2 regions of the Halobacillus rhizosphaerae genome follow, and region 2 is predicted to be linked to the other one. Evidence: riboswitches for the same ligand, from Rfam matches in the RefSeq annotation. Region 2 holds a riboswitch; the other holds the start of a gene.
What was found. A riboswitch is a leader RNA that binds a small molecule or an ion and turns the genes downstream of it on or off. The one in region 2 is predicted to bind S-adenosylmethionine.
Positions count from the first base shown of each region.

Region 1: linked by a shared signal. The riboswitch ahead of Q7A53_RS14360 (O-acetylhomoserine aminocarboxypropyltransferase/cysteine synthase family protein) and the one ahead of metE (5-methyltetrahydropteroyltriglutamate--homocysteine S-methyltransferase) in region 2 are both predicted to bind S-adenosylmethionine.

Region 1 covers NZ_JAUTWQ010000012.1:89,914-97,378, forward strand. The annotation lists gene Q7A53_RS14320 (hypothetical protein) at 1-693, opposite strand, end outside; gene Q7A53_RS14325 (BMQ_0737 family morphogenetic spore coat protein) at 964-1,644, shown strand; gene Q7A53_RS14330 (hypothetical protein) at 1,728-2,306, shown strand; gene Q7A53_RS14335 (hypothetical protein) at 2,293-2,595, shown strand; gene Q7A53_RS14340 (coiled-coil domain-containing protein) at 2,709-3,674, shown strand; gene Q7A53_RS14345 (hypothetical protein) at 3,775-4,230, opposite strand; gene Q7A53_RS14350 (FAD-dependent oxidoreductase) at 4,282-5,493, opposite strand; gene Q7A53_RS14355 (DUF2188 domain-containing protein) at 5,705-5,902, opposite strand; SAM riboswitch class I at 6,055-6,164, shown strand; gene Q7A53_RS14360 (O-acetylhomoserine aminocarboxypropyltransferase/cysteine synthase family protein) at 6,286-7,465, shown strand, end outside.
Region 2 covers NZ_JAUTWQ010000041.1:2,386-9,850, reverse strand. The annotation lists gene metE (5-methyltetrahydropteroyltriglutamate--homocysteine S-methyltransferase) at 1-1,579, opposite strand, end outside; cobalamin riboswitch at 1,717-1,922, opposite strand; SAM riboswitch class I at 1,979-2,090, opposite strand; gene Q7A53_RS21375 (nitrilase-related carbon-nitrogen hydrolase) at 2,470-3,360, shown strand; gene Q7A53_RS21370 (NAD(P)-dependent oxidoreductase) at 3,492-4,865, shown strand; gene preA (NAD-dependent dihydropyrimidine dehydrogenase subunit PreA) at 4,896-6,182, shown strand; gene hydA (dihydropyrimidinase) at 6,205-7,465, shown strand, end outside.

The DNA.
Region 1 (7,465 bases), on a different contig from region 2:
TCTCTCCATTTCTCTTCTCATTTGGTAAATTTGAGACTTTAATCGATCAATTTCATCCTTGGTTTCTTCTATAGAATTGTGCTGTTGAGATCCATAGGTCTCCTCAAGCTTTTCTTTTTCTCTCTCCATTTCTCTTCTCATTTGGTAAATTTGAGACTTTAATCGATCAATTTCATCCTTGGTTTCTTCTATAGAATTGTGCTGTTGAGATCCATAGGTCTCCTCAAGCTTTTCTTTTTCTCTCTCCATTTCTCTTCTCATTTGGTAAATTTGAGACTTTAATTGATCAATTTCATCCTTGTTTTCTTCTATAGAATTGTGCTGTGTATCAATCATTTGATCCATTTTATAAAGAAGTTCCTGAAAGGGGATATTTGCAACTTTATCTTTAATCATGTTCATATCCTGTTTCAAATGACTGACTGAATTTCGAAAGTCTTCCATCCTTGAGGTCATATTTTCTACTTTACGCTCATATTCTGATAATTGCTGATCTTCTCTTTCTTCCATTCTCTGCATAACTCCTTCTAATGATAATAATTTTGTTGTGATCTGGTAAAGCTCCCGTTTGGTTTGAAGAGAATCTTCGACAGCTTCACCTGATTTCCACGCGGCAACCGTTTTCTTATACAAATGAAGCTTTCGCTTTAACTCTTCAATTTCTGCAGTGCTGTATAACTGATATCGATCCATCACACCTTCACCCTTTTTCAGCACATTAATATACTATTGAGTAACCCTTGAGACGTGACAACTGTCCGTATAGGGAATCACGGATAAATTGAATTCTAATTTATAACTATGCGGGCTGAAGAAGTTAATTTCATTTCCATTTCTTACTAGGTAAATCGTACAACTTTAGAAAGATGTTCAAAACTCCGCTGATTCACTATACCTCGGGTACACGGAATTCATATTCTACGAATGAAAGAACAATAATTTTTTCGGAGGTGTTTGCATATTATGCAAGCGGAAAATTTAAATGGAGGTCAGGAACTTCTTTGTATTAACACAGAGAAAGTTTATGACTGGATTGTGAATGAGGCATCGTTTGATTTGACTTTGGCAGATTTGGATTTACCGGTTGGCCCTACCGGCGACCTATTGGAGTGTACTGATATTGACTTAAGCACAGTATCCTGTGCTGTAACTCCAGCATCTTTAGCAGTAGATGGAGTACCTCCAATCGTAATTTTGGATCGAATCGATCAAGAATTCGTCATCGACGGAGCACTAGTGACTCTTCAGTTAGTTAACATCCGTAAAAACTTCAACGTTACTATCTCGGTTGACTTAGTACCAGCAATGGGTGGAGGAACTGTAGAAGTAGGAAGCGCTTTGTTTACTCGCTGTGAGCAAGTTATCCTTTGTGCTCCAACAGGAACTGACGTTTCTGTAAGCTATACTGAATTAGACTGCTTCGTTTGTACTGCAGACTGTGTAACAGCAGGAACTGACGTCGACATGCTTACTGATATTACTGTAACTGTTCGTCTTTGCCAAAGCATTCAGTCTACTTTTGATGTAACTCTTGAAATCACTGCTGACTTCTGTACGCCTCGCGACATGCTGCCTATTCCGCCATGTCCTGCTCCAACTATCCCGCCACAATGCCCTGTTATCTTTCCGACTACAGCCGGCTGATGTACTAACGAACGGGAATGTTTCATAGGAATAAAGAGAGGAAATTAAATCCTCTCTTTATTTTTTTTGGAGGTGACCCATCCATGAATCAATCTGATCTCTTACAAAAGCTGATACAACTTCAAAAGGATAACTCTTCTTCCTTCGCTCAAATCAAAGAACAGTTATCCGTAATCAAACAGAAAAAAAACATTCACTACATCAGCTACTTTACATATTCACTGAATATCTCACATAGTGCCGGTCAGGAAAGCTTATGCATGGGCTCGTATCATATTTTAAATCTCGGAAAACTCCCTCTTACGAATCCATATATCTGCATTAAAACCACTCCCGATTCACCTTTTCACTTTTCCGGCAAATACGTTTATAAAAACTCGAAACACAAAATGAACATTGCCGGAGCGTGGGAACGCTTAAACGATCCCAAGGATAAAGAAGAGTTCTGGCTGCAGCCGCTGACCCGAAAAGTCATTCAACCGAATGAGACGCTAAGTTTTTCTAATTTCCAGTTGAAATGGACACCCGAAAAATCTTATGCAGGCGGTCTTCTTGGGTTTAGCTACTGCGATGAATGCAAGGAGGGCATAACAGCCATTAATCAAGTGAACCTCAATGGGAATACTCCCGATGGAGAGGGTGGGACAAATGAGCAATTATAATGCTGAAGAAGAACTGCTATTAAAGAAGTTGATGAGTCATTATTTGAAAGGTCTACTCGAGGACTTGCATGGTCACAAAAAAGATACGAACAGCAGCTTTATGTTTCTCGATCATAAGACGATTCAATTAATTATTTTTTATCTTCTGTCGAATTTAAACAAAAAAACCGCAACTAAAGAAGCCGTTCAAAATCCCCCACTGACGAAGGAGGTAGATGCCGCCCTTCAGGCAGTCATTGAACAGAATCATCAAGAGTTTGAAGACATTATTCACATGCTAAAGGAATAGTGTCTTTTTTTCTGGCAGGCAAGCAGAAGGAACCATCCTGGGCGCACGCTCATATAAATAGTGGGAAGGAACTACCTATCATTTACTATTAAGTTACAGAAAGGAGTTTTCCCTTGGATCAAATCCAGCTTCAGCAAAGAATCATTTATTTTAAAGCCGAGCTAGATAAATATAAGAAACAGGTCAAAGATTATCAAGAGAACTTTCATTATGCTCTATTAGAAAAACTTAAGGATGAAAACGAGAATTTAAAGGAAGAAAATAACCGACTAGCAGAGGATTTAACCTCTGCCAGGGAATCGGCTTCCAAAGGGAGTCAATCTTATGAAAATAGAATATTAGTCTATAAAGAAAACCTGGTTACTCTGCAAAATGATAACTACGATTATCAAAAAAGGATGTCGTCTATGCATGAGGAGAATAAAGATTTAAGAGAGAATTATGAAGAGTTACAAGTGAAAATGAAACGGTTAAACACTCAGTATTACCAGCAAAGCGCCGAACTTGTGGAAATGGGCAGGTTAAACATTTCCTTAAAAAAAGAGTTAGCAGAAAACAAAGAGAATTACGAGCAAAAGGAAAAGAGTATGCAAAACGAAATAAACAAACTTCATGCCCAACTTCACGAGAGCCAGCATCGGAGCGAATTATACAAAGCAGCCAAGGAACAAGAACTTGAGGAGTTAACTGCTCAACATAAACAGGAAATTGAGGAGCTATCTGCCCATCACAGCAATGAAATTGAGGATCTGGAAAAGAAATACGCCGATATGGAATCAGCAAAGGATCAAGAAATTTCTCGGCTTATTCAGAGCAATTTAAGTTTAGAAGAACAAATAAACGATATACAAGTGAAGGAAGAAGAAAGTCCTGAACTGGACTTAGAAAATCTCTTCGAAAATCTTAATCTTCCCCTGTTCGATACCTTTCAGGCAATAGCGTCCCCATTTGCCGGGACGGAGGATAAATTAGATTTTAAATCTCTGCTCACTCAGTTACTGGAGCAAAGACTCAACGATTTGTCTCAGCAAATAGATGAACTTGAGAGTGAAGACCAGGATAACGAAGAGGAAGAATAAAATTTCTACTAAACTATGAAGGACTCGCACACCATCATTCAGAACAAACCGCAAAAAACCCGAACCAATATATTTAAAGGTTCGGGTTTTCTGGTCGTCTTTATTTTTCTGCTTCAAGGATTTCATCCAGTATTGGATAGACCGCTTCTACCCCTTCTTCAGCAACAAGACATGCTGTCCCTAAAGGAGTGTTCCAGAAAGAATCGGGGATATAAGGATTTTTTAAACCGGCCGGCTGAAATAACGACCGATAAATTCTTTGTAAATGGTCCACAGTTTCCTGCTGGCTCTTCTCTCTTTCTCCTCGAGCAAGCAGGAAGACATAACGCATAGATTGAAATAAATTATCTCCAGGCATAAATGTGTATTCCTTAAAGAATTTCAACTGTTTTTGAGATTCTTCTTTTATCGCTTTTGGAACTGCCAGATCCTTTAGATGCTCATTTAGATGCCGATACACCTGTTGGAAAATCCGTCGTTTTTCATCTTGCATTACTCTATCTGTATAGACTTCCTGTAATTTCTCAAATGCTGATTCTTTGGTCCAGGACATCATAAATCACCTCCTGTTACCTATTCGCTATACTGCCAAGGTTTCCCTTCCTTTTTACTCGCCGTCAAACCCAAATTCTTTGGCTTCTGCTTCCGCTGCACCATACAGTTCAGGGGAGATTTGTTTAAGATAATCAGGAAGAAGCGGAACGATTTTATTCCATACCATAGGGTTAGCAGCTATAGATTGAAAGATGGCTTTTTCTCGCGTCGTCCATTTTCTCAGGGAGTGAACGTAGTCCAACGTGAGCTGATACCCAGGCATGAGCTGCTCATCTGTCTTTTCATTGAATTGATTCATAAGCTCCTGCCATTTCTCTCCCTGATCGTGACGCTGAATCGCATCAGCAAGCAGGAAGGATTGCATAAAGGCATCATTGATTCCTAAGCCTGTACTTGGATCTTTACTGTGAGCCGCATCCCCAAGCAAGACCCAGCCGCTCCCAAACGATTGTCTGAAAAAGTTAGGAACCCCAGGAGTGAAAATCATCTTCCCTTCTAGCTCCGCTTGTTTCAAGCGTGTCTCCATTTGGTAGAAGTTTCTATATGTTTGTTCAAACACTTGCTGTGGATCCTCAGTAAACGTTTTAAATTCCTCTGGATGGATTTCCAGACCCAAACAATCCATGCCCTCTTCCATCGGAAAAAGAAAGCCCACTCTCCCTTCATTTAGAAAAATTTCAGTCGCTGGTTCAATCAATGGCTGTACTCCTTTGTAATATCCGTAGAACACTGGCCTAAGCGGTCGTTCCGTATGATATTCTTCTGCCTTTACCCATCTGGCGATCGCTGAGTTTCTTCCGTCGGCTCCCACCACAATATCCGCTGTAATTTGCTCAGATTCCCCCTGCTTGTTTACTGTACAAACCCCCGTAACCTGCCCTGCCTCCCAAAGCAGGTCACTGACAAAGGTTTCTTCTTTCATCACGATCGTTTCATAAGTCAGCGCCTTTTCTAACAATACTTGATCCAAGTGTTTACGCCTTGGGATCAGTGTATAAGAAGCTCTCGGCCCCTCTACAAAACTTTCCCCTATGTAAGTTCTCATTCTCGTAATCTTTCTAAGCCCTGTTTTTTCTACTTCTTGCAAAACACCAAGCTCCCGCAAATAATGCAGATGGGACATATGGTGAGTTGATAGAGTGTCACTAGGAAATTTCGCTTTATCTATGACTGCTACTCTTTTTCCCATGCGGCCAAGGAGGATGGCTAAACTAGCTCCGGCGGCTCTAGCACCAACAATAATGATATCGAATTCTTTCTCCATAATTTTCGTCACCTCTCTCTTTATAATGTAACGTTATTCATAGATAAACACTATAAAAAGCTCCCTGATATAGAACTCCCCAATGAATAGGCCTCTATTTAATATCAACAAATGCTCTAACACCATTAATTTTTCACTAAAAAACAGGCTGCCCGATCATACCCGGCAGCCTGTTTTTCTCCCCTATTCAAAAGGGCACTATTCATATTTTCTAGAATGTACGCTCTTCTTCTACTTCGTGGTTCTGATCCATAATAAGCACACGGCTTGGTTTGTTGTTTTCAGCAATTTCAACCGCTTTTTCAATTGCAGTATCGCGCTCATCGTATAATTTTTCAGGGGCGATATCTTCAATTTTTACAAGCCAGCCTGTTACGTCTTTATTAGGTACTACACTATATTCTTTCATGATTTAATCCTCTCCTTCAATTATCTTGATAAACAACAATTCCCAACAGATTCCTTTCTCAAACATTTCTTAAATTGAAAAAATAGTTTGACAATAGCATAAAGTCCTTTTATAATTCGTAACAAGTCAAATTAAATTAAATATTGGAACATCTCTTATCGAGAGTGGCGGAGGGACTAGGCCCTGTGACGCCCGGCAACCTTCAAGTGGAAACTTGAAAAGGTGCTACTTCCTACAGGTCGTATGATCTGAAAGATGAGAGGAGGAACTGATTCATACGCCCTCTTCTTTCTGATAAGAAGAGGGCTTTTTCATATTCTCTCAAATGTATTGACCTGATCGAAATTCATTTCCTAGACTTTAAAATCCAAGGAGGATGAACGATGACTTTATCTTTTCATAACTTAGGACCAGAAACTCAGCTTTTACACGGAGGTCAGGAACCCGATCCAGCCACTGGATCAAGAGCGGTGCCGATTTATCAAACCACATCTTATGTATTTAGGGATACAGACCATGCAAGAGATCTATTTGCACTTGCTGAACCGGGAAACATCTATTCCCGGATTATGAATCCAACCGTAGACGCTCTGGAGCAACGGATCGCTTTACTCGAAGATGGAGCCGCTGCCGTAGCCGCGTCATCGGGAATGGCTGCGATCACGATGGCGATCTTGAACGTAGCAAGTGCTGGTGATGAGATTGTTGCTTCCTCTAACCTTTATGGAGGAACCTATAACCTGTTTGTCCATACACTCCCCCGCTATGGCATTAAAGTGCATTTTGTTGATGGACAGCGAGCGGAAGATTTTGAAAAAACAATCACTGAAAAAACGAAGGCCATTTTTGCAGAAACCATCGGGAACCCAAGCTTAAATGTATTGGATATTGAAGCGGTGGCAGATGTGGCTCATGATCACCATATTCCTTTAATCATTGATAATACATTTGCTACTCCTTACGTTTGCAAGCCCATTGCCTGGGGTGCAGACATTGTTGTTCATTCTGCAACGAAATGGATCGGCGGTCACGGAACAACGATCGGCGGTATTGTCGTCGACAGCGGCCGCTTTGACTGGAATCACGAAAAGTTTCCGGGATTCACTGAACCTGACGAGAGCTATAATGGAATTCGTTTCGGAATTGATGCCGGGCCTGCCGGCTATGCAATAAAGCTGCGTGTCCAATTACTCAGAGATATTGGGGCATGCTTGAGTCCGCAAAATGCATTCTTACTTCTTCAAGGTCTTGAAACTCTGCATTTAAGAATTAAAAAACATGCCGATCAGGCTTCAGAGATCGCTGAGTATTTGAATGAACATGAAGGTGTAGCGTGGGTGAACTATCCGGGACTCGAGGATCATCCCACTCACGCTCTTGCTGAAAAATATTTAAATTATGGATATGGTTCCATTGTGGTCTTTGGCATAAAAGGAGATCGTGAAGCAGGAAGGCAGGTTATTAACCATACAAAGCTCTGGTCCCACGTAGCCAATGTAGGAGATGCTAAATCGTTAATTATCCACCCCGCTTCTACCACTCACCAGCAATTAAGTGAGGAAG
Region 2 (7,465 bases):
TGGGAGGTTTCACGCAGCGGGAACCATAAGACTGGACCCAGGCATACTTCGTAAAAGAGAACCCTTCTAGTTTTTCTCCAAAAAATTCGACCATATCGTTGCGTTCAAATTCCCCGTGGACCAGGACGTCCAAACCGATGTCCTCCTGACGCTGAATCCATTCTCTGACGTTTGATTTAATAAATTCCTGGTATTCCTCCTCCTGCCACTCGCCACGGCGCCACTTCAACCGACCTTGTCTTATCTCTCTTGTTTGTGGAAGGCTGCCGATCGTGGTAGCAGGCAGCAGAGGAAGGTTGAAAAAATCTTGCTGAATCTCCTCTCGAGTAGGATAGGGGACCTCGCGTTTTGGTACTAAACTCTTCCAAATCTGCATTTCTTTTTGAACGTCTTGATTGTTTCTGCTTGCAGAACTTAATAATGCTGTCAAAGACCGTTCGTGTTCTCCTATTTTATTCTCAATTTGATCTCTTCCATGATTCAAACCGTCTGTTAATACTTTGGTTTCTTCAAGTTTTTGATCAGCAAAGGATAGAGCATTTTTAAGGAGAGGATCTAATTCCTTTTCTGTATGAATCGTGACAGGAACATGCAGTAAGCTGCAAGAAGGCTGGACGATTAATTGATTGGGCTCGACTTTGGTAAGGATAGTTTCCAGCTGAGTGAAGGTGTCATCTAAATTCGCCTTCCAAATATTTCGTCCATTAATGACTCCAGCAGCCAGGGTTTTATTTTTAGGAAATCCATATTTCTTAATCGCCGCTAGATTTTCTTTATGATCATGTACGAAATCGAGACCAATGCCGTCGAAGGGAAGTGACACGATCTCTTTGTAGCGATCTGCCGATTCGAAATAGGTTTGTAGAAGAATTTTCATACTGGACAATTCATCGTGGATCGTCTGATACAGCTGGCTGACTAGCTTAACTTCCTCTTTATTTCTAATCGCAGCAAGCGCCGGCTCATCTATTTGCACCCATTCTGCACCAGCGCTCTCAAGTTCTTGAAGCACTTGGACATAATGAGGAAGAAGTTTTTTTAAAAGCACAGGAAAATGGTCTTCATCATAGCCTTTGGATAATTTTAATAAGGTTACAGGTCCAAGCAGTACCGGCTTTCCAATGATTCCGAGCTTTTCTTTCGCTTCCAGGAAGTAAGACAACAATCGATTTTCTATAAGCTGAGGTTCTGAGTCCGCTTGAATTTCAGGAACAATGTAATGATAATTGGTGTTGAACCATTTGGTCATTTCGGAAGCGACCGCGTAATCGTTTCCACGGGCAATATCAAAATACGTTTGCAGTGAAGTTTTCTCTTGATGCTGAAAGCGTTGAGGGATGAAACCAAACATCACGGCTGTGTCGAGTACATGATCATACAAACTGAAATCTCCTACAGGAATCAAGTCAATTCCTAGATCTTTTTGTTTGTTCAGATACTCAAGTCTTAGTCTCTGCATTTCAATGGAGAAGTCTTCTTCGGAAAGCTTACCTTCCCAGAATTTCTCCAGTGCTTTCTTCCATTCCCTTTTCTCTCCGATTCTTGGATAACCAATGTTTGAGCTTTTTACCATATGGATTCCTCCTCATTTTCCAGACAATAAAAAAATCCCTCTTTTTCTACAAGAGAGATTCTGATGACCGTTATTCTATTCAGTCTCTGAAGACAGACGAATTTTGTTACAGTACCACAACACCTCCCTATACCTCGTAGGATTAAGTGTATAATCAGCAGGCAGGTATCCTGACTCATGATCTTCGCCGCTATGCGTCTTCCCATCTCGATTCTTAGAGATAGTGACCTATTTGCAAAGCTGCTCCCATTTACAGTGGCGGGACCGTGCCGGAGTTTCACCGGACTTCCCTTTTAAGTTGAATAAGCGAAACTTCCCCTTACACAACACCTGGTTGATCTACGATATTCAATTTTCATTTAAAAACGAAAAACCTCTCACGCAGAGAGGTTTAGGTATGCACCTCTCTTATTTTGCAAAGTGTTTACTCTGCTGGAATTAGCACCACCATCAATTTAGTTAATTGATAGGTTGCTGGGCTTCTAAGGGCCAGTCCCTCCACCGCTCTGAATAAGAGAATGTATTCAAATGATTACAAGCATACTAGCATGGTTGATATAAGCTGTCAACGGAAGTTGCGAGATGATCATACAAAAAATGGGAAACTATCAAATTCCCCAAAGACTCTTGAGCACCGTAAAGGAGGAGGTTATCTTGCAGATTTTTACATAGTGCATAAAAGTATCTCTATGAAATTTAACAATATGTATAATGGAAATTATAAAATTAGATGTAAAATATAATTAAGTTACAAAATTTTCTGTAAATTGATAAAGTTCAAAAAATAATGCAGAGGAAGTGAGGGTGCAGGATTTCATTCCAATAAAAAATGAAAGCGCTTTCGATACGTGTGTCGATAATGATGGATCAAAGAGTTTACATAAGGAGGAATTTTAATGTCTGATAAAGTACAAATTGGATTAATTCAAGCTTCTCATGATGTAGATGGTAACGAGCCAGTTGAGGTACACAAGCATGAATCAATTAAGAAACATATTGGACTTGTTAGAGAAGCTGCAGAAAAAGGGGCCCAGATTATTTGTCTTCAGGAAATATTCTATGGTCCTTATTTTTGTTCCGAGCAAAATCCCAAGTGGTACGATGCAGCTGAAGAAATTCCTAATGGCCCGACGACAAAACAATTTCAGGATTTAGCAAAAGAGTTAGGCGTCGTTATTGTGCTGCCCATTTATGAAAAAGAGGGAATTGCGACCTATTATAATACGGCTGCTGTGATCGATGCGGATGGCTCCTATTTAGGTAAATATCGAAAACATCATATTCCTCAAGTAGGCGTAGGTGACAAAGGCTATGGCTTCTGGGAGAAGTTTTACTTTAAGCCTGGGAACTTAGGATTTCCTGTATTTGATACGGCGTTTGCGAAGGTAGGCGTTTATATTTGTTACGATCGCCACTTTCCTGAAGGCGCACGTTTACTAGGATTAAATGGAGCAGAAGTTGTGTTCAATCCTTCAGCAACAGTAGCGGGGCTGTCTGAGTACTTATGGAAATTGGAACAACCAGCGCATGCCGTGGCGAACGGATACTATTTAGGGGCCATTAACCGTGTTGGCTATGAAAAACCTTGGGAAATGGGTGAATTTTACGGACAATCCTACTTAGTTGATCCGCGGGGTGAATTCGTAGCTGTTGCCAGCCGTGACCAGGATGAAGTGATCATTGGTGAAATGAATAAGAAGTTCATTCGTGAGGTTCGTGATACTTGGCAATTCTATCGTGACCGGCGACCGGAAGCGTATGAAGATATGGTCGAACTTCTTAAGTAAGAAGGGATTTGACTTCAGAAGCAAAGGTTTTACATAGAGAAAAAGGGCATATAGAGCTTCTCTATGTAAAACCTTTTTGATATTTAACCTGAAATAGATTTGAAGTTATCTCTATAAGGAGGTTAATGGTATTGACTCAGTTAAAAAGTAAAGGGATTTCATTAGAGAATCTGCGAGAGAATTTCGAGGAAGTTCATCCGGGATTGAATAATGGAGAAGCAATCGAAGAAGCAAATCGATGTTTGTATTGTTATGATGCTCCTTGCATTAAAGCCTGCCCGACCAGTATCGATATTCCAAAGTTTATTAAGAAAATAGCTTCAGGGAATTTAAAGGGATCTGCTACTACGATCATGTCCTCTAATCCAGTAGGCGCGACTTGTGCGCGGGTGTGCCCGACAGAAGAGCTTTGTGAAGGGGCGTGTGTTCTTAACCACGCAACCAAGCCGATTTTAATCGGGGACTTACAGCGGTTTGCCACAGACTGGGCGATAAAAAATGAGCAGCAGCTTTTCAAAGCAGGTGAAAAAAATGGCAAGAAAGTAGCCATTGTGGGGGGAGGTCCTGCGGGGCTTTCAGCTGCGCGGGAACTGGCTCGGCTCGGTTATGCAGTGACCATTTTTGAAGCGGAGGAACAAGCAGGAGGATTAGATACATATGGCATTGTGTCTTTCCGGTTACCACAGACCATTTCCTATTGGGAAGTCGATCAAGTGGAAAAATTGGACGTAGAGATTAGAACCAATACTAGAGTGGGTACGGACGTGACCTATGAGGAATTAAAGGAAAACTATGATTCAATTGTCTTGGCGATTGGAATGGGAAGTGTTCCCATGCTGGGCATAGAAGGGGAAGAGTTAGACGGCGTCCATGATGCGATTGATTTTGTGAAATCCACAAAGTCTGGTCCAATTACTGAGGAATTAATGGGTAAAAAAGTTGTAGTCGTGGGAGCGGGTAATACCGCGATTGATGCGGCTACCTGTTCCGCCCGTAAAGGTGCTTCTAATGTAAAAATTGTATATCGGCGTACTGTCAATGAGATGACCGCGTACGATTTCGAATACGAATTTGCCAAGCAGGACGGGGTGGAATTTAACTGGCTTACCCAGCCCATTGAAATTGTCGGCGATGAGTATGGAAAAGTAAAAGAACTTAAATGTGTGCGAATGGAGTTAGGTAAAGCAGGGGCAGATGGACGCAGAAGACCTGTTCCAGTCGAAGGGTCTGAGTTCGCCTTAGAAGTAGACGCCGTTATAAAAGCAATTGGCCAGACCCGTTATATCGATTTAATTGAAAGTTTTGGTCTTGAACACAATGGCGGCGTAGTGAAGGTGGATCCAGTGTCCCATCAGACCTCAAATCCTCAAGTGTTTGCTGCTGGTGATGTAATATTCGGAAAAGGCCAGGGCGATGCGATGGTTGTAACTGCTGCCCAGCAAGGAAAAGAAGTGGCGATGTCACTCCATAAGCAGTTATCTCCAACTCCTACAACAGCTGTCTAACCAGAACTTAATTTTAAGGAGGCGTATTATATGGCTGATCTAAGTTTAAATCTTGCAGGAATTAAATCTCCTAACCCTTTCTGGCTGGCATCTGCTCCACCAACAAACTCCGGCTATCAGGTGCAGCGTGCGTTTGAAGCAGGCTGGGGCGGAGCGGTTTGGAAAACTCTCGGGGATCCGATCTTAAATGTTTCTTCCCGGTTTGCGGCAGTTAACTATAACGGACAGAGGATTTCAGGGTTTAACAATATTGAATTAATTACGGATCGACCATTGGAAGTGAATTTAAAGGAAATTTATGAAACGAAAAAACGATTTCCCAATCATGCCATTATTGCTTCCCTTATGGTCGAGCCGACTCAGGAGAAATGGCATGAAATAGTAAAGCGTGTTGAGGATGTCGGAGTAGATGGTCTAGAACTTAACTTTGGTTGTCCGCATGGAATGGCCGAGCGTGGAATGGGTGCAGCTTCTGGTCAGGTGCCAGAACTCGTTGAAAAACAGACCGCTTGGGCTAAGGAAGTTGCCCAAACACCAGTGATCGTAAAACTGACCCCAAATATTACGGACATTACTTTCACCGCGGAGGCAGCTGTTAATGGCGGAGCTGATGCAGTAAGTATGATCAATACGATAAACAGTTTAGCAGGTGTAGATTTAGATTCCTGGAATACTGTTCCCAATGTGGCTGGTAAAGGAGCGCATGGAGGGTATTGTGGGCCGGCAGTCAAACCGATTGCGTTAAATATGGTAGCAGAATGTGCCCGCCACCCTAAGATTAACGTACCTATTTCAGGGATGGGAGGCGTCTCCAGCTGGAGAGAAGCCGTAGAATTTATGCTGATGGGAGCAACGGGAGTTCAAGTATGTACAGCTGCCATGCACCATGGCTTTAGTATTGTCGACGATATGATCGATGGATTGAACAACTACTTAGATGAAAAAGGGATCGACTCTGTTATGGATATTGTTGGGAAATCAGTTGAAAGATATTCGGAATGGGGGAACTTGGATTTAAATCATCAAATCGTTGCTCAGATAAATAACGATGTTTGCATTAATTGCAATAAGTGTCATATTGCCTGCGAAGACACTTCTCATCAATGTATTGATATGTTAAAAGATGAGAATGGCCACGATATTTTGAAAGTCAGGGAAGAGGACTGTGTGGGCTGTAATTTATGCTCGCTAGTATGTCCGGTAGATGGAGCTATAGACATGGTGGATTACGCAAATGGCAAACCGCCAATGACCTGGAATGAAAGACAGGCAGCGATTGGTGCAGCTTCTTCATGTGATGTAAATCTCGTTAAATAATTTTATTTAGGAGGATGATAGTATGAAGAAAATTATCAAGAATGGTGTCATTGTTACAGCGGCCGATACTTATAAAGGTGACATTTTAATCGAAAATGAAAAGATCGCTTTGATCGGACAAGATTTAACAGATCCTCAGGCAGAAGTAATTGATGCAGGGGGAAACTATGTTTTTCCAGGTGCTATTGACCCGCATACTCACTTGGAAATGCCGTTTGGAGGAACGGTTAGTAAAGATGATTTTGAAACCGGAACTATCGCAGCCGCGTATGGAGGAACGACTACAGTCATCGACTTTTGTCTAACAAATAAAGGGGAGCCACTGCAAGGTTCGATTGACCAATGGCATGCCAAATCGAAAGACAAGTCTGTGATCGACTATAGTTTCCATCTGATGATTGGAGAAATCACGGATAACGTCTTAGAGGAACTTCCGCATGTGATCGAAGACGAAGGGATTACTTCCTTTAAAGTGTTTATGGCTTATAAGGATGTATTTCAGGCAGATGACGGGACATTATTCCGTACATTAGAAGAAGCGAAGAAGCTTGGTGCATTAGTTATGGTGCATGCCGAAAACGGGGACGTGGTCGACCACCTAGTTAAAAAAGCATTAAAGGCAGGTAACACGGACCCGATCTATCATGCGTTAACCCGTCCTCCAGAAGCAGAAGGGGAAGCTACAGGGCGTGCGGCCCAACTGACAGGACTTGCCGACTCTCAATTATATGTAGTACATGTCTCCTGTTCAGAAGCGGTAGAGAAAATAGCTGAAGCAAGGAAGAAAGGCTATGAAGTCTGGGGAGAAACCTGCCCGCAATATTTAGTTCTGGATCAAAGCTATCTTGAGAAACCGAACTTTGAAGGGGCAAAGTATGTATGGTCGCCGCCTCTACGCGAGAAATGGAATCAGGAGGTATTATGGAATGCTCTGAAAACGGGGCAGCTGCAAACGTTAGGATCGGATCAATGCTCCTTTGACTTCCACGGACAAAAAGATTTAGGAAAGGGAGATTTTACTAAGATTCCTAACGGGGGTCCGATTATCGAAGACCGCGTAAGCTTGCTGTTCTCAGAAGGAGTGAAAAAAGGAAGAATTACATTAAATCAGTTTGTAGAAATTACGTCTACGAGGATCGCAAAATTATTTGGAATTTATCCGCAGAAAGGAACAATCTCTGTAGGAGCGGATGCTGACCTGGTTATTTTTGATCCTAATATAGAACGCACAATTTCCGTAGAAACAAGTCATATGGCAGCTGACTACAATCCGTTTGAAGGAA